2 regions of the Bradyrhizobium sp. BR14999 genome follow, and region 2 is predicted to be linked to the other one. Evidence: riboswitches for the same ligand, from Rfam matches in the RefSeq annotation. Region 2 holds a riboswitch; the other holds the start of a gene.
What was found. Region 2 has a riboswitch for fluoride ahead of ACR9YP_RS08175 (MutS-related protein). Riboswitches for the same ligand answer to the same signal wherever they lie in the genome.

Region 1 (8,966 bases), 3.0 Mb from region 2:
GCGCGATCGCGGGCAGGTGGGACGCTAGTTCTTTCACCTCTCCCGTAGGGAGAGGTGAGCACACCGCGGATAACGCGCCCTGTCGCGGTACTAGCCCACCGCGCAGCTTGACGGGCCCACAACTTCGTCCGCAAATGCGGGCATGAACAGCTCCGAGCTCCAGCGCATCTGCAACTGGCTGATCGGCGGTGCCTGGTCGTCGCTAGAGCCGGCCGAGATGATCGCCGATTTCTGCGAACGTCTGGTCGCGGCCGGCCTGCCAGTGTGGCGGTTCGGCATCTTCATCCGCACGCTGCATCCGGAAATCTTCGGCCGCAACTTCATCTGGCGGCAGGGTGGGGAGGTCGAAATCGGCAGCGTCGATTTCGAGATCCTGGAGACGCCCGAATTCGCCCGCAGCCCGCTCCGCATCGTGTTCGAGCAGGGGGTGGAGGTCAGGGGACGCGCGAGCGATCCCGACAGCAAGCGATTTCCGTTCCTCGACGACATGCGCGCCGAAGGCGCGACCGACTATATTGCCGTGCCGGTGCCTTTTCTCGATGGCTCCATCCACGCCACGAGCTGGATCACGCAGTATCCCGGCGGCTTCAGCGACGACGACATCGCGGCGATCCGAAGCATCATAGCGCCGCTCGCGCGCGTCAGCGAGATCATCAGCCTGCGACGCACCGCCGAGATGCTGCTCGACACCTATGTCGGCAACCGCGCCGGCGCACGCATTCTCGGCGGCCAGATCCGCCGTGGACACACCGACACCATGCAGGCGGTGATCTGGCTCTCGGACCTGCGCGGCTTCACTGCGCTGTCGGACCGGCTGCCAGCCGAGACGGTGGTCGCAATCCTCAACCATTATTTCGATTGCCAGGTCACCGCGATCCGGGGCCACGGCGGCGAGGTGTTGAAATTCATGGGCGACGGCCTGCTCGCAGTGTTTCCGATCGACGAATATGTCGGCGATGCCGCCCATGTCTGCGCGCGCGTGCTGGAGGCGGCGCGTGAATCGCGCGCCAGCGTGGAGCAGCTCGCGTTTCCGGTCGGCGATGTCGTCGAGCGCTTCCGCTTTGGCGTCGCGCTGCACATCGGCAACATCCTCTACGGCAATATCGGTGGCGGCAACCGGCTGGACTTCACCTGCATCGGCCCCGCCGTCAATCTCGCGGCCCGGCTGGAGAAGATCACGGGGCGGCTGGGGCGGACCGTTGTGGCCTCGGAAGGTTTTGCCAATGTCTGCCACCACGATTGGCACGAGCTCGGCGAATTTCCGATCGCAGGATTTTCCAAGGCACAGCGCGTGTACGGGCTGGCCGAAGAAACGCACGCGCTGGTGGGCTGAGCTTTATTCCTCCGGCTCCGTCGTGAACAGCAACGGGTAGCCCTTGGCGCGGCCGGCATCGGTGGCACGCGTCGCCTTGGTCTCGGCGACGTCCTTGGTGAACACGGCGACGACGCAGGTGCCCAGCTTGTGCGCGGTGATCATCACCTTGTAGGCCTGATCCTCCGTCATGCGGAATTCGGCCTTGAGCACCATGGTGACGAATTCGCGCGGCGTGTAATCATCGTTGATCAGGATGACCTTGTGCAGCCGCGGCCGCTCGACCTTGGTCTTCGTCCTGGTTTTCGGTGTGGTAACAGTATCGTTCATTCCGCCTCCCGGACACGGCGGGCTCGGGTTCCTGCTGGAGCGATCAGCTCGCGGCCTTCGCACCATATTGTAGGACCTGCACCTTCTCCAAGGTGATCAGGCCGCTCGACATCATGCCATCCAGGATGGGCAGGAATGCGTTGATGTTGTCCTCGCTGTCGACGATCTCGATCAGCAGCGGCAGGTCTTCCGAAAGTCGCAGGATCTTCGAAGTGTGCAGCCGGCTCGATTTGCCGAAGCCCATCGGACCGCGCAGCACGGTGGCACCGGCGAGGTGCCGCTCGCGCGCGGTCATCACGATCGCTTCATAGAGCGGCTTGCCGTCGAAATGGTCGCTCTCGCCGATGAAGATCCGAAGCAAAACGGCCTGAGCGGGGATTTGCATGGTCAACTCCTTGTCAAGCGGTTGTAGCGGCTCGCCATCATATGCCCGAGCCACGCCGACACCAGCCAGCAGATGACGGACGCTGCGACATAGGCAAGTGCCGTGTACTTCAGGCCGCCGTGGAGCAGTCGGAAGGTCTCCAGGCTGAAGGTCGAGAACGTGGTGTAGCCGCCGCAGAACCCGGTCATGACGAACTGCCGGTGCTCCGGACGCGCCAGCATGCGGCCGTCGGGGCCGGTCAGCGCCGCGTAGAAGCCGATGATCAGCGATCCCGTGGCGTTGATGAACAGCGTGGCGAAGGGAAAGCCCGGTCCGGTGTCGAGCGCGAGACCGACCAGATAACGGGTCAGTCCGCCGACGATGCTGCCGGCGGCAACCCAGGCGTAGAGTATCGCGCTACGCCAGCGCTCGGCGGAGGAGGGGACGGCCATGCGCTTCTATCCTCCAAGCCTGTCCGCGAGGAGGAAGCCGCAACTGACGGCTGCAAGGCACAGCCCGACCGAGAGCACGACATTGCCGAGCGCGGAGAGCGGCTCGCCGCTCCGCGCCAGCGTCAGGGTTTGCAGACTGAACGAGGACACCGTGGTGTAGCAGCCGAGAAAGCCGGTCACCGCGAACAGCCAGGGGGTGGGCGTGGCGAAGGCCGAGCCGGGATGGGTCGCGAGCGCGCCGAAAATGCCGATCAGGAAGGCGCCGGTGACATTGATGGTCATGGTGCCCCACGGAAACGTCTCGCCCAATCGCCGCGCGATCGCGCCGGACACGAAATAGCGCGCACAGCCGCCGAGCACGCTACCCATCATGATCGCAAGCACCCCACTCAGCACGACGAAAGCCTCCCCGTCATCATTCTTGCTCCGCTGCCAGACCGTTGCCGACGGCAAGCAGCCCCATGAGCGAGATCAGGGCAAAGCCGAGTCCCGCCAGGAACGTGCCTGCCGGACCATAGGCATCCCACAACGCGCCGGCGATCACGCTCGCAGCCAGCAGGGCCAGGCCCGTGAGCAGGTTGAAATAGCCGAATGCGGTGCCGCGCAGGCTCGGCGGCGCGGCATCGGCGACGAGGGCCGAGAGCAGGCCTTGCGTCAGCCCCATATGCAGCCCCCACAGCACGACGCCGAGCGCGAGGCCTGCAAGGCTCGGGAGCAGTGCCAGCGCGAGGTCGGCGCCGGCGAGGAAGACCAGGCCGAGCGCGAGCAGGCCGGTGCGGTTGATCCGGTCCGACAGCACGCCGGCGGGATAGGCCGACAGCGCATAAGTGACGTTCATCAGCACCAGCACCGCCGGCACCCACATCGGGTTGAGCCCGATGTTCTGCGCGCGCAGGATCAGGAAGGCCTCGCTGAAGCGCGCCAGCGTGAACACGACACCGACCGCGACGACGCGCCAGTAGACTGCCCCGAGCTGCTGCATCGCGGCAAGATTGAGCGGGTTCGTTGCAGGTTTTCGGTTCGGATCCGGCTCCGGCTCGTGCACGGCGAAGGCGATCAGGCCGAAGGACAGAAAGGCCGGCAGCACTGCCACCCAGAACACGATCGTAAAATTGTCAGCCGTCCACCACATCATGCCGATGGCCGCGAGCGGCCCGACGAAGGCGCCGATGGTGTCGAGCGATTGCCGCAGGCCAAAGCTCGCGCCGCGCAGGCCGATGGGAGCGATGTCGGCGATCAGCGCATCGCGCGGCGCGCCGCGAATGCCCTTGCCGACGCGGTCGATGAAGCGTGCCGCCACCAGCCATCCGACGCTCGGGGCGAGCGGAAACAGCGGCTTGGTGAAGGCGGCCAGCCCGTAGCCGAGCGCGGCGAGCAGCTTGCGGCGGCCGAGCCAGTCCGACAACGCGCCGGAGAAGATCTTCGTGATCGAGGCGGTCGCCTCGGCAATGCCCTCGATGAAGCCGACCGTGAGCGTGGAGGCGCCGAGCGCGGTGACGAGATAGACCGGCAGCAGCGCATGGATCATCTCGGAGGAGATGTCCATCAGCATCGAGACGAAGCCGAGCACCCAGATTCCCCTGGGTAAGGTGGCGCGCGCAGCATTCGGTGTCGTCGTGGTCACGTCTTCACTTTCTCCTGGCCTTGGCTTGCTGGCCCAGTTTCCTGCCTTCGCCACCAGGCAACAAAAAACCCGCCATCGGCGGGTCGGTCCATGCTCCCACCAAAGGCAGAGGCTCAAAGATTGCCCCACCTCAAGCAGGAGTCATCAGCCCAGTACGATCATCGACCGCCGGGCGGTTGTCGGGGGACTCCATCCCCATCTGTGCATCCAGCCTAGCATGGAAATTGCGGCGGACAAGTGGGCCGGCCGCGCTGTCCCTAGGCGTCATTCTGCGCGCGTCGCGAGCTCTGGAACGACGGTGCCGGTCTCGCTGTGTGTTCCAGTCGCGCGAAGCGAGGCAACACGGCGGCGAGCACGTCGTTCCTAACTCGAATGTGAAGCGCAAGCGATCTTCGCACTTTGCGGCAAGGCGATTGCATGTCACCATCGCGTCATACGACGGGAGACCGCTGCGATGCGCTTGCTGTTCTCGATCGGGGCTGTGCTGGTGGCCGGCGTGCTTGCCGGAGGGGACGTCGCGGGCATCGCGGCGCCAGGACCTAAATTCGAGCCGCTTGAGAATCAGCCGCAGCGGCTGGCTGCCGACAAGGATGCACAGACGGTCGACGTCGAACTGATCCTCGCGGTCGACGTCTCCTACTCCATGGACATGGACGAGCTCGCGGTCCAGCGCGAAGGCTACGCGCTGGCGATCCAGTCCAAAGAATTCCTCCAGGCGCTGAAGCTCGGTCCGAACGGCCGGATCGCGGTAACCTATTTCGAGTGGGCCGCCTCCAGCGACCAGAAGATCATCATCCCCTGGCGCCTGATCGACGGCCCCGAGACCGCGGATGCGGTTGCCGCCGAGATCATGAAGACGCCGATCCGGCGTGCCTCGCGCACCTCGATCTCCGGCGCGATCACGTTTGCGATGCCGCTGTTCGACGAGGATCCATATCGGGGCTTGCGTCGCGTGATCGACATTTCCGGTGACGGCCCCAACAACAATGGCATCCCGGTCACGGTGGCGCGCGATGCCGCGCTCGAGAAGGGCATCGTCATCAACGGTCTGCCGATCATGGTCAAGGAGCCGTCCTATTCGACCATGGATATCGACAATCTCGACTTCTACTACGAGGACTGCGTCATCGGCGGTCCCGGCTCTTTCGTCATCACGATCAAGGATCGCGACAAGTTCAAGGAAGCGATCCGCACCAAGCTGCTGATGGAGGTCGCTGGCCGCATGCCGGAGCGCCCCGTGATGCGGGTTGCGGACAAGGAGCCGCGCGTCAGTTGCATGATCGGCGAGAAGATCTGGTCGGACCGCTGGGGCCGTTAATAGCGCACGCCGGTTGGGACCTTTCGCTTCATCTCGCCCGACGGTTGAATTTAACCGCTCGTTAACCGGCACATGGCCCTAATCCGGTTGTTTCAGTTCGTTTCCGATCGCAGTTTTGACTTTGCTGTCGGGCGCGCGAACGAGAGCGGGTTCGTCGAACCCGTCCACCGAGCAGACCATGGCCATCGTCACGTCGAGCACCAGCCAGATTTCTCCCGCCAACGAGCGGCTGTATCACCAGAGCGCGCTGCTTGGTGACTGGAAGGGCAATTGGGTGGGCAACAACCAGCCCGTCGGCTTCAAGGTCGTGAACATCCGCGGTGCCCGGGCGCAGGTCGAGTACACCCATAACGGCCACACCGAGCGCGGCTTTGCCGAGGTCAAGGGCACGCTCATCACCTTTGGCGGGGTCACGGTCGGCACCAAGGACGGCAAGAACATGGTGCTGCTGTTCTCCTTCGGGGGCGCTGGCAAGCAGACCGCGAACCTCGAGAAGCAGGACCCGCCGGCTTCCGACAGCCGCCTCATGGGAAGCTGGGGCGGCTATTCCAGCGAGAACGGCAAGAGCGCGAGCTTCAAGGTGCTCTCGGTCAACGGCAAGGAAGCCCAGGTCAGCGTCACCACCGACGGCGTCACCCGCCAGGGCACCGGCACCGTCTACAAGAACGTCATCATGTTCGGCCAGGCGCAGATCGCAACCGATGACGGGCAGAACGGCAAGATCATCTACCAGGTCGGCACGAAATCCTTCATGGTGCCGGTGACGAAATATCCGCCGGCCGACTCCTCGTCTTCGGTCGACAAGACCGCCTGAAAGCTGCCGTCCTCACCATTTCGGCGGCCGCTTCTCCACGAACGCTCTCAAGCCCTCCTGCGCCTCATCCGACGTCGCGACATTGCAGAAATCGTCGACGGCGCTTGCAATGCTGCGCCGATAGTCGAGATCGATCTGGCGCATGAAGGCGGCGCGGCCCATCCGTAGCACCGCCGCCGATTTTCCCGCGAACTGCGCCGCGAGCCTTGCGACCTCGGCCTCGAGCTCCGCGTCGGCGACGACGCGGTTGACCACGCCGAGCTCGCGCGCCTCCGCGGCGCTGAAGACGCGGCCGGTGAACAGCAGATCGAAGGCGCGGTGACGTCCGACGATCCGCGGCAGATGGGCATAGTGGATCGCCGGGATGACGCCGACGTCGATCTCGGGATAGCCGAACGTCGCGCTCTCGGCCGCCAGCACCACATCGCAGGACACTGCCATGGTCATGCCGCCGCCCCGCGCCGCGCCGCCGACGGCGGCGATCGACGGTTTGCCGAGCCGATACTGCGCGTCGTAGAGGTCGATATAGAGCGCCTGGAGGAATTCGCGGATCTCGGCGCCGGGCTTGCCGAGCAGGATGTCGAGATCGAGGCCGGCCGAGAAGCGCTTAGGGATAGCGCTCGCCAGCACGACCACGCGCGCCTCCGGATCGTCCGCGGCGCGGCGGAGCGCCGCGACCACCGCGCGGATCACCTCGAGGCTCAGCGCGTTGACGGGCGGGCGGCGCAGCGTGATGCGGGCGATGTTGCCTGCAAATTCGTAAGTGACGGGACTATCCGATGTCACTGGGTTCTCCATGCTTTCAAGATGTCAGCACCTTCAGCTGCCGGTCGATCCTGCGCAAGGCCTCGCAAGCGGGCGCAAAGGTGCCGTCGCCGATCAGCCGCCAGACCTCGTTTGCCTGCTCCTCCAGTTGCGGAATCGTCAGCGGCACGCCGGCCGCCTCCTGGAGCGCGCCCTTTTCGTTGATGAGATAGCGTTCGTTCAGGGCGAACAGCACCTGCGCAATGCAGGCGAGCGATCTGTAGAGGCATCCCGCGATGTGGGTCCGCTCGTTACGTGCCGCCGCGAGCTCGGCATTTTCGATGCTGAACAGGACTTCCCACTGGAAGCGCCGGATCAGGGCGCGGCGCAGAGCCTGCGGATACGGAAGCGCGATTGATTTGAGATGAACGATCAAACCCTTCGGGTCGTGCAGAGGCTGACAATACGCGATCTCGCCCATCCAGATGGCCGAGCAGAAGCCATGCGGATGGCCGGGCTGATAATCCATGGTGACCACGCCGGCGCGGCTGGATTCCATCGCCGCTTCGACCGCGTCGGCGTTGCGATAGAGCAGGTCGACCTTGCGGCCTTCCACTGAAAGCCAGGCGCCGCCGACGATCCACGGACCCCATTCGCCGACCGGCGTCACGGTCGTGGCTGCGGGATCGTCGGCGATGTCTTTTGCGGCGGCCAGCAGCCGTTCGGTATCCAGCGGGATCGCCGTCTTGAAATAGAGGCCGACATCGTAGTCCGACGTGGAGTGCCCGCTGCCCCGTGCACGCGAGCCGCCGAGAACGACAGCCTCGACGCCCGGTACCCCGGCAAAGGCGGATGTCAGGCGCGTGAGCAGCGGATCGTGGGGCATCAGGTGGAGCTCTCCGGGAGGCTCGGGGCCGTGACGTCGGCGCGGTCGCACCGCTGGCATTGGTGATGTCCGAGGAGTATAATTTGCAAAACTCTTGACGGTCATCTGAATGTTCAACCCCGCAGCTTCACGCGCTCTTGCAACTCTCGCCTTGCTCTGCCTCACCGGCGCACCGGCTCATGCGCAAGTTGCGCCGCTGAGATATTGGATTCCCGGCGGGCCTTTCGGCCTCAGTGGTGGTGCCGAGCAGAGTTCCGATACTTACGGCGGCTTCTCGAGCTTCAATGCCGGCGATGCGGGTTGGCGTACCAGCTATGCGAACGGTTTCTTCGTCGGCAGCGAGCGCGGCAATTTTGGTCTGAGCGGCTTCAATCAGGCCGGCTCGGCCGGCAATTTCAGCGCGCTGTCCTATGACAGCACGCAGTTCGGCTACAACACCAAGACGGCGGGCGGCATCCCCGTCACGTTCTTCGCCGGCTTCGACACGCTGAAATTCGGCAACGGCATCGGCAGCTCGCTGGCGCCGCTGACCTCCAGCGCCACGCCCGGTTATGGCGCGTTCGCGGGTGTCGAGTTCAAGCCGACCTCCAATCTCAGCCTGTCGTTCGGTGCCGGATTCATCCAACAGCAATCGGGACGCATGGACAGCGACATCAACTCCTCGATGCTGCCCGGCGAGTCGCCGGCGCTGGGCGGCTTGCGTCGTTAGAATTGCATCACCAGCTCTGGTGGACGTCGCAGCGATTTCGGCAGGTTCGGGCCGGTCCCGAAGCGCATCACGATGTCGGGGCGCCGTTCGCCCAGCCCGAGCCGCGTCGCAAATTGCGGCCTCAGCGCTGCCACCTCGACCGGCTGGTTGACGAAGGAATATTTTAGTCCCAACGCGGTCGCCTGCAAGCCGAAACGCTGACAGGCGCGGCCGACCGCGATCCAATGCCACTTGTCGCTGCGATCGGCAGCGAGCACGATGACGCCCGCAGAGCTTTCGAGCTCTTCGCGGTATTTCTTGTTTTCCCCGCTCTCGGTGAAGAAGAGTTTCAGAAGCGGTCGCGCCGCCCATGAAGGCAGCGACGGGTTTCCCGACGCGGGCGAGAACAACCCGTCCATGGTCGCGAGCGCCTC
Region 2 (8,966 bases):
AGGCGGGGCGATGCAGCCCTGCTCGAGGCCACGGCAAAGTTCGACCGGCTGACGCTGGATGCATCGGGGCTGCGCGTCACCGCCGCCGAGATCGAAGCCGCGACAAAGGCCTGCGATGCCGCGACGCTGGATGCGCTGAAGCTCGCGCGCGACCGCATCGAGACCTATCACCGCCGCCAACTCCCGGCGGACGAACGCTTTACCGACCCGCTCGGCGTCGAGCTCGGCTGGCGTTACACCGCGATCGAATCCGCCGGCCTCTACGTGCCCGGCGGTACCGCGGCCTATCCGTCCTCGGTGTTGATGAACGCCGTGCCTGCGAAGGTCGCCGGCGTTGCGCGGCTCGTCATGGTGGTGCCCTCGCCCGACGGCAAGCTCAATCCGCTGGTGCTGGCGGCGGCTTCGCTCGGCGGCGTCACCGAGATCTACCGGGTTGGCGGCGCCCAGGCCGTGGCCGCGCTCGCGCACGGCACCGCGACGATCGCGCCGGTCGCCAAGATCGTTGGCCCGGGCAACGCCTATGTCGCTGCCGCCAAGCGGCTGGTGTTCGGCAAGGTCGGCATCGACATGATCGCCGGTCCCTCCGAGGTGTTGGTGATCGCCGACGACACCGGCAATGCCGACTGGATCGCCGCGGACTTGCTGGCACAGGCCGAGCACGATGCCAGCGCGCAATCGATCCTGATCACCGATTCCGCGCGGCTTGCCGCCGACGTCGAGAAGGCGGTCGCAGCGCAGCTGAAGACGCTGCCGCGCGCCGCGATCGCAGTCGCCTCGTGGGCCGATTTCGGCGCCATCATCATGGTCAAGGATCTTGCTGACGCCATCCCGCTCGCGGACGCGATCGCCGCCGAACATCTCGAGATCATGACTGTTGATCCCGATGCGCTCGCCGCAAAGATCCGCAACGCCGGTGCGGTGTTCCTGGGGGCGCATACGCCGGAGGCGATCGGCGACTATGTCGGTGGCTCCAACCACGTGCTGCCGACTGCGCGTTCGGCGCGATTCTCCTCAGGGCTGTCGGTGCACGACTTCATGAAGCGCACCTCGATCCTGAAATGCGGCCCGGATCAGCTGCGTGCGCTGGGCCCGGCCGCGATGACGCTCGGCAAGGCGGAGGGGCTGGACGCCCATTCGCGCTCGATTGGATTGCGCCTCAATCTGTCATGACAAAGCCGCCCGAACAGGACGACTCCAACAATCGCATCGTCGGCGTCACGCTCGACGAGGACTCGATCGGCCGTTCCGGGCCTGACATCGAGCACGAGCGCGCGATCGCGATCTACGACCTGATCGAGCAGAATTTGTTCGCGCCCGACGGCGCCGACGGGCAGGGCCCGTTCACGCTGCATATCGGCATCACCGGCAACCGGTTGATGTTCGACATCCGCCGCGAGGACGGCACGCCTGTCGTCGCGCATCTGTTGTCGCTGACGCCGTTCCGGCGGATCGTGAAGGACTATTTCATGATCTGCGACAGCTACTATCAGGCGATCCGGACCGCGACGCCGGACAAGATCGAGGCCATCGACATGGGCCGCCGCGGCATCCATGATGAGGGATCGCGCACGCTCCAGGAGCGGCTGAAGGGCAAGGTGCGGGTCGACTTCGAGACCTCGCGCCGGCTGTTCACGCTCATTACCGTCCTGCATTGGAAAGGATAAAAGCGGATGGCTGCGCCCCCACGCGCACGCGATCCGCAATCGGTGCTGTTCGCCTGCGCGATGAACAGCGTGCGCTCGCCGATGGCTGAGAGCCTGTTGCAGCACATGTTTCCGCAGGGCCTCTACGTGAGGTCGGCCGGCACCAGGAAGGGCGACCTCGATCCGTTTGCGGTGTCCGTGATGGCCGAGCTCGGCCAGGACATCTCCGCCCATAGGCCGCAGACCTTCGAGGAGCTGGAGGACTGGGAGGGATTGAACTTCGACCTCATCATCACGCTGTCGCCGGAGGCGCACCACAGGGCACTGGAGCTGACCCGCACGCTCGCCGCCGACGTCGAATACTGGCCGACGCAGGATCCCACCACCATCGAAGGCAGCCGTGACCAGAAGCTCGCCGCCTATCGCGAGGTCTGCGATCAGCTCTTGATGCGCATCCGCCGGCGATTCGCAAAGGCGGGTGCGGCGAGCGGGTAGCATGCGGCGACCGTAACACCCGCGTCACAGAGCGCAGGCACACGCGTGTTGGCAACCTCGAATCACCAAACCTCCGGTTCCCGGGTTGTGAAACCGGCCCCCTTCCGATAGGTTCCGCGCGAAATTCACTCCCTGCTTCATCCCCCAAATCACCTGATGCTCGGCCGCCCCAAATTCGTACTTGCCTCCGGTTCGCCGCGACGCCTGTCGCTGCTCAACCAGGCCGGCATCGAGCCGGATGCGCTCCGGCCGGCCGACGTCGACGAGACGCCGAAGCGGGGCGAGCTGCCGCGCGCCTGCGCCAACCGCCTCGCCCGGGCCAAGGCCGATGCGGCGCTGAAATCGGTGCAGCTGGATGACGAGCTGCGCGGCGCCTTCATCCTCTCTGCCGACACCGTGGTGGCGGTCGGCCGCCGCATCCTGCCCAAGGCCAACCTCGTCGACGAAGCCGCGCAGTGCCTGCGGCTGCTGTCGGGCCGCAACCACCGGGTCTACACTGCGATCTGCCTCGTGACGCCGCGCGAGGCCTTCCGCCAGCGCCTGGTCGAGACCCGCGTCCGATTCAAGCGCCTCTCGGAAGACGACATCCAGGCCTATATCGGCTCCGGCGAATGGCGCGGCAAAGCCGGCGGCTATGCCGTGCAGGGCATCGCCGGCTCGTTCGTGGTCAAGATGGTCGGCTCCTACACCAACGTGGTCGGCCTGCCGCTGTACGAGACCACGGCCCTGCTCGGCGGCGAGGGCTTTCCGACCCGCTTCGGCTGGCTCAACGGCACCGCGGTGTGAGCACCACAGCGCCGCCGACAAAAAACGCGAAAACAACCCCATGCATGCGCCCTCGCCCGAGGAACTCGTTTGCCGGCCGGCGCTTGACCTGCCTCACCTCGTGTAAGCTGCTCCGACCATGAACGATCACGTCAAAACGCCCGCCGCCCCCCTCAAGACCTGCCCGATCTGCGGCAAGCCGCAGTCAGAGGCCACCCGCCCGTTCTGCTCCTCGCGCTGCCGCGACGTCGATTTGAACCGCTGGCTGAAAGGCTCCTACGTCATCCCCGGCCGCGACGACGAGACCGATGACGTGGAATAACAAGCGATATCAATGATTTGGTGAGCTCAAGAAGCGCCGCGTGCCAGCCGCGGCGAGCCCGCCCCACCTTGTGCACAGCCGGGCCACGCCCGGCGCAGCCTTCAGGCGAAGCCGGGTGGACAGGCCGCTTCTAGCCCACTATAAACCGCCCGCTCGATGGGCTTTGGCCCCTCTCTTGGAGCACGCCCAGGTAGCTCAGTTGGTAGAGCATGCGACTGAAAATCGCAGTGTCGGTGGTTCGATTCCGCCCCTGGGCACCACGATCTTCGTGCGGCTACCACGCCGAAATAGATGAATCGCAACTCGCGGACAGCTCCGTAGGTGCATTCGCTCCGCCTTAATGCGTCAGAAATGGGCTTTCGTAGACCGCCGCAGGGCCAAGTTCGCGCTCGATTTCGAGCAGGCGATTGTATTTTGCGAGCCGCTCGCTGCGGGACAGTGATCCAGCCTTGATCTGTCCACCGCCCATGGCAACCGCAAAGTCGGAAATGAACGTGTCCTCGGTCTCGCCCGATCTATGCGAGATTACGTAGCCCCAACCAGCATCGCGGCACATCTGCACCGCCTTCATGGTCTCGGTAACCGTGCCGATCTGGTTCAGCTTGATCAGAACCGCATTGGTCGCTCTGCTATCGATACCCTTCTGGATAAAACGAGGATTGGTGACGTAAAGATCGTCGCCGACGATCTGGATTCGGTCGCCGCAAGCGGCCATCTGCAGGCGGAATCCGTCCCAGTCATCCTCGGCGAATCCATCCTCGATCGAAACGATAGGATAAGCGTCTAACAGGCCGTTGTAGAGAGAAAGCAGCTCGTCTCGCGAGAGGGTCTTGTCACCGGATTTGGCGAAGACGTACTTGCCATCATTTGCAAAGGTGCTGGCTGCGGGATCGAAGGCAAGGGCAACGTCGGTGCCGGGCTGCAACCCCGTCTTGCGGATCGCTTCAACGATCAATTCGCAAGCCTCTTCGATAGTCCTCAAGTTGGGCGCAAACCCTCCCTCGTCGCCGACCGCAGTCGAGTGCCCCGCCTTGTGTAGGAGCTCGTGGAGCGCGTGGAAGGTCTCGGCCCCGTAGCGGACGGCTTCCGCAAAGTTTGGGGCGCCATGGGGCACTATCATGAATTCCTGGAAGTCGAGCGAATTCTGGGCATGCCGCCCGCCGTTGATGACGTTCATCATGGGGACGGGGAGCCTCGTTGCTGAGACGCCGCCCAGATAGCAGTAGAGCGGCACACCTGCCGCCGAAGCCGCGGCACGCGCGATGGCCATGGAGACACCAAGGATCGCATTCGCACCCAGCTTGATCTTGCTCTCGGTGCCGTCGAGCACGATCAATGCCGTGTCGATGGGCTCCTGGGGGCAGGCAGCCATCCCCATGAGGCGATCCCGAATGATCCCATTGACGTGAGAAACGGCCTTGAGCACGCCTTTGCCGCCGTACCGCGCCATATCGCCATCGCGCAGCTCCAGCGCTTCGTAGCGTCCAGTCGAGGCGCCGGACGGCACCGAAGCCGTGCCGGCGTGCCCATTGTCGAGCCTTGCCACGACGCGAAGCGTGGGATAGCCGCGCGAGTCGAGAATTTCGAATGCATCGAGAGCTTGGATGGCCGGAAGCGGACTATTCATCTTTGTCTCCATGATCGACCGAACTCCAGGTGAGTGAAGAGTGCTCGGAATTGTCGGCGTGCATCGACCGCGAATTCGCTTCGGCCTGGTCGCGGGGCATCTCAAGCGACAGCGAGCGTTCGAGTGCCGCCTCCTGCGCGCGCAGCCAGTCGAACAGGTCGCTTCGCTGGCCGCCGAGGGGGCGCGCCCATCGCAAGTTCTTGAACGGCGTAGCCTCCGGTCCGGCCCACCAATACTCCTTCGTGACCATCAGCGACCAGCCGGGGCGACCTGACCGGGACAAGGTGAAGATCTCGATGACGATTCCATGTCTGGAGCTCGAAAAACTATGGCGCTCCCGCTCGAATTCGACACCATCATGCGTCCAGCGGGATCGTTTCATGCCCGGATTCGTGCTGGTTATGAGGAGGTCGAACATCCGGAAGAATGAGGGGCGTGCCAGGCTTCTCATGGCTCTGTGCCCCCATCTTGGTCCGCCTCGCTACGTGAGCAGACGACCATGGACGCGGAAAAAAGCACGCGTGGGCGCTCCGCTTGCGAAGGCCGGCAACCATCAGATCCTAAGGGAACGCCGGCCATTGTGTCTCCTACCACCGAGATGGTGCGCGGTAGGAGTCATCAGCCTGCGGCGGTTTCGGGGGCACTCCATCCCCGTCGATATCGTGCATAGTCTAATTGCGCCGCCCGCTTGGGGCAAGAAAATGGAGGGGCGGCTAGTGGCTCGTTGACCGGAACCAGATCGGACGTATACTCGTTTGCAATGTTGGCGATGGGGTTCGCCTGAACCGCCCCGAGGGGCTGATGACTCCTACCGAAGCACGGCTTTGGAGGAGTTTTATTGTGTCTTATCCGCGCCCCCAACCACCGCTTACGGCCGAGTCTGACGGACGCGAACGCCATCCAAGCGCGCCGGATATCGTGCCAAGCGTCCTCTTCGATCGGCCCGAGGACTCTACGGCCGCTCCGGAAAGTGCAGCGCCAGAATTCTTCGCTGATCTGAATCTGGATCAGCTGGTGGCCGCGATAACGGCCGGCTTTGAAGAATACGCCATCAAGCCTGTTTTTCACGTCCCGCTGCAGCGGGTTGAAGCCATTGAATATCGTCACGAAGTCTTCCGCGATCTCGAAGACCCGGCTCTCCTCGACAACATCAGACACTTCGCCGAGCGAATGAGGGATGCCCGGATCCACAAGGCGCTATCGGCCAAGCTCTACGACCGATTTCACAAGCAGATGTGGTTTCTCCACGCAATAGAGATCTACTGCAATGCGGTCGATCAATTGGCGACGGATCTGACGCGATCTCAGATGAAGTCCCGAGCGCTCCTGAGCATTCGCGACTATCTGACCGGCTACATTGCGCAGGACAATTTCGTTGCTCTCCGCGATGAAGCCAAGAGCATCTCTGACCAACTGTCGCAGGTCAGATACGGCATCGTGATACGTGAGGCCTCGTTCACGGTGAAGAACCTCCAGGATGAGCCGGACTACAGCGCGGAAGTTGAGGCGACGTTCGCGAGATTCAAGCAAGGCGCCGCCACAGACTACCGCTCGAAATTCAACGATGCGCCGGAGGACATGAACCACATCGAAGCCAAAGTGCTTCAGTTGGTGGCGCGCCTCAATCCGGAGCCGTTTGCTCGCCTGCTAGCGTTCTGCGCTCGGCAAGTCGAATTTCTCGACAAGGCCATCGTAGGATTCGATAGGGACGTCCAGTTCTATCTCGCTTACTTGAAACAGACGACGAGGCTCGAACAGGCCGGACTACGGTTGTGCCTGCCCGAGGTTTCCGACAACTCCAAACAGGTCCATTGCCGGGAGGGGTTCGACCTTGCGCTCGCGCTGAAACACGTCGGTGAGCAGAAACCGGTTGTCTGCAACGATTTTGATCTGACGGGCAGGGAGCGGCTCATTGTGGTGTCCGGACCCAATCAGGGCGGCAAGACGACCTTCGCCCGCATGGTCGGACAATTGCACTATCTTGCAAGCCTGGGATGCCCGGTCCCGGCGCGAGGGGCCAAGCTTTACCTGGTCGACCAGATCTTCACGCACTTCGAACGGGAAGAGAAGGTCGAAAACCTACGCGGCAAACTGGAAGACGACCTGGTTCGGATCCGTTCGATCCTGAAGCGGGTCACGCGGCGCTCCATCGTGATTTTGAATGAGATCTTCACCTCCACGACGATTCGCGACGAGACATTCCTCAGTCAGAAGGTCATGACGAAGCTCGCGGCCATGGATGTGCTCGGCGTCTGGGTCACGTTCGTCGACGAGCTGTCGACGTTCGGTCCGGAGACCGTTTCGATGGTGAGCACGGTTGTACCGGACCAGCCGGCAGTCCGCACGTTCAAGATCGAGCGGCGGACTGCCGATGGCCTGGCTTATGCGATGGCGATCGCCCAGAAATACGGTCTGACGCATCAGCGCGTAAAGGAGCGCATCAAGCCATGAAGGCGTTCCTGCTGTATCCAGCGCGATTTCGACCCGACGCTGCTGCTATCGCGGCGAGATCGATCCTATGCCCGGCAGAAGGAGCCGGGACTGGATCTCAATCAAGCCTTGCCCTGGAATCATGCCGCCCTGAACCAGGATCTCGGACTTGATATCCTCTTGAACACGATGGCCGGTGGTGACGCCTTCCTGTTGGAAGTGGCCTTGGTCGGGCTGCTCAACGGAGTTTGCGAACTCGACGTGATCGAATATCGCCAGGACGTGCTGCGAGACTGCCTGCAGCACGGGCCGACTCTCAGACGGGCATACGACATCGTGGTCGAGGCATTGAAAGCCGAAAGAAAGCACTATTGGTCGCCGATGTCGCGCTACCCTACCGGCACGCTGTCGCATGCCGTCGAAATATTGGACATCTTCGTTCCGGCCTTACGGAAGCTCCGAGCCTTGGCCGACCGGAACATTGGACGGTTCAACTCACGAGGATTCTCCAGATTATTCGAAATGCTCCGGGCTGAACTGAGCGATCCGTATTTTGAGGAGATCGAGGATCATCTGAAGCGGCTGAAATTCAAAGGTGGGGTTCTGGTCAGCGCCCAACTAGGTAAGGGCAATAAGGCAACCAACTACGTCCTGCGCAAGCCGCATAGGAAGGATCTCGGCTGGTTCGCCCGGCTGTGGCCGACCACCGAAGGATACACGTCCTATCTGAATCCGCGAGACGAAGCCGGCGCCCGCGCTCTGTCCGAATTGCGGGATCGGGGTATCAACCTGGTGGCAAATGCGCTCGCCCAGTCAATGGATCACATTTCGAGCTTCTTTCAGATGCTGCGGACTGAGCTTGCTTTCTATGTGGGCTGCTTGAACCTTTACGAACACCTTCAAAAGCTCGGCACGCCCACCTGTCTTCCAAGGCCCGTGGAGCTGGACGGCAGCGTATTGTCGTTCTTGGGTCTCTACGACGTTTGTCTTGCGATCAGCATGAACCGAGTGCCTGTCGGCAACGATCTGGTGACCGCCGGCAAAGATCTCATCGTGATCACGGGCGCCAATTCGGGAGGCAAATCGACGTTCCTGCGTAGTCTGGGCCTCGCCCAACTGATGATGCAGGCGGGCGTGTTCGTCCCGGCGGAGACGTTTTCGGCCGAGGTCCGGACCGCGCTGTTCAGCCATTTCAAGCGCGAAGAAGATGCCGCGATGGAGAGTGGAAAGCTCGACGAAGAGCTGAGCCGGATGAGCGAGCTCGTTGAGCATCTTGGTCCGGGCGCGATGATGCTCATGAATGAGTCGTTCGCGGCGACCAATGAACGGGAAGGATCGGAAATCGCGATGCAGATCACGACCGCCTTGCTGGAGAAGGGAGTGAAGGTCGGCTACGTGACGCATCTGCACCAGTTCGCGCATCGTATGCATCAGAAGAAGCTTCCGAATGCGCTGTTCCTGCGGTCGGAGCGCCAGCCGGACGGCACGCGGACGTTCCGGCTGATCGAAGCCACGCCGCTGCAAACGAGCTATGGGGAAGATCTCTACGCGAACGTATTTGGAGGGGACGAGCAGTCGACGCAATCCCGTCGGCTGTCAGCGGCTCAATAACCTGGGCGAGAAGAGGCGGTGTGCTGAGCTAGGCCGGATCGATCCCGTCTAAATGGGCGGTCTCGTTGATCGC

Region 1: another riboswitch for fluoride. It lies ahead of ACR9YP_RS35370 (MFS transporter); the one in region 2 lies ahead of ACR9YP_RS08175 (MutS-related protein).

The regions. Positions count from the first base shown of each region.
Region 1 is NZ_CM148536.1:7,570,527-7,579,492, reverse strand. Features, by position in the region: gene aroC (chorismate synthase) at 1-28, shown strand, start outside; gene ACR9YP_RS35395 (adenylate/guanylate cyclase domain-containing protein) at 143-1,333, shown strand; gene clpS (ATP-dependent Clp protease adapter ClpS) at 1,337-1,642, opposite strand; gene ACR9YP_RS35385 (DUF190 domain-containing protein) at 1,686-2,027, opposite strand; gene crcB (fluoride efflux transporter CrcB) at 2,030-2,458, opposite strand; gene crcB (fluoride efflux transporter CrcB) at 2,465-2,854, opposite strand; gene ACR9YP_RS35370 (MFS transporter) at 2,874-4,082, opposite strand; fluoride riboswitch at 4,211-4,288, opposite strand; gene ACR9YP_RS35365 (DUF1194 domain-containing protein) at 4,537-5,400, shown strand; gene ACR9YP_RS35360 (hypothetical protein) at 5,579-6,214, shown strand; gene ACR9YP_RS35355 (enoyl-CoA hydratase/isomerase family protein) at 6,227-7,000, opposite strand; gene ACR9YP_RS35350 (nucleotidyltransferase domain-containing protein) at 7,017-7,844, opposite strand; gene ACR9YP_RS35345 (hypothetical protein) at 7,954-8,553, shown strand; gene ACR9YP_RS35340 (Acg family FMN-binding oxidoreductase) at 8,550-8,966, opposite strand, start outside.
Region 2 is NZ_CM148536.1:1,757,188-1,766,153, forward strand. Features, by position in the region: gene hisD (histidinol dehydrogenase) at 1-1,170, shown strand, start outside; gene ACR9YP_RS08140 (UPF0262 family protein) at 1,167-1,664, shown strand; gene ACR9YP_RS08145 (arsenate-mycothiol transferase ArsC) at 1,671-2,138, shown strand; gene ACR9YP_RS08150 (Maf-like protein) at 2,295-2,924, shown strand; gene yacG (DNA gyrase inhibitor YacG) at 3,043-3,225, shown strand; tRNA gene ACR9YP_RS08160 (tRNA-Phe) at 3,410-3,485, shown strand; gene eno (phosphopyruvate hydratase) at 3,563-4,852, opposite strand; gene ACR9YP_RS08170 (hypothetical protein) at 4,845-5,303, opposite strand; fluoride riboswitch at 5,455-5,514, opposite strand; fluoride riboswitch at 5,609-5,670, shown strand; gene ACR9YP_RS08175 (MutS-related protein) at 5,654-7,303, shown strand; gene ACR9YP_RS08180 (MutS-related protein) at 7,412-8,893, shown strand; gene ACR9YP_RS08185 (histidine phosphatase family protein) at 8,922-8,966, opposite strand, start outside.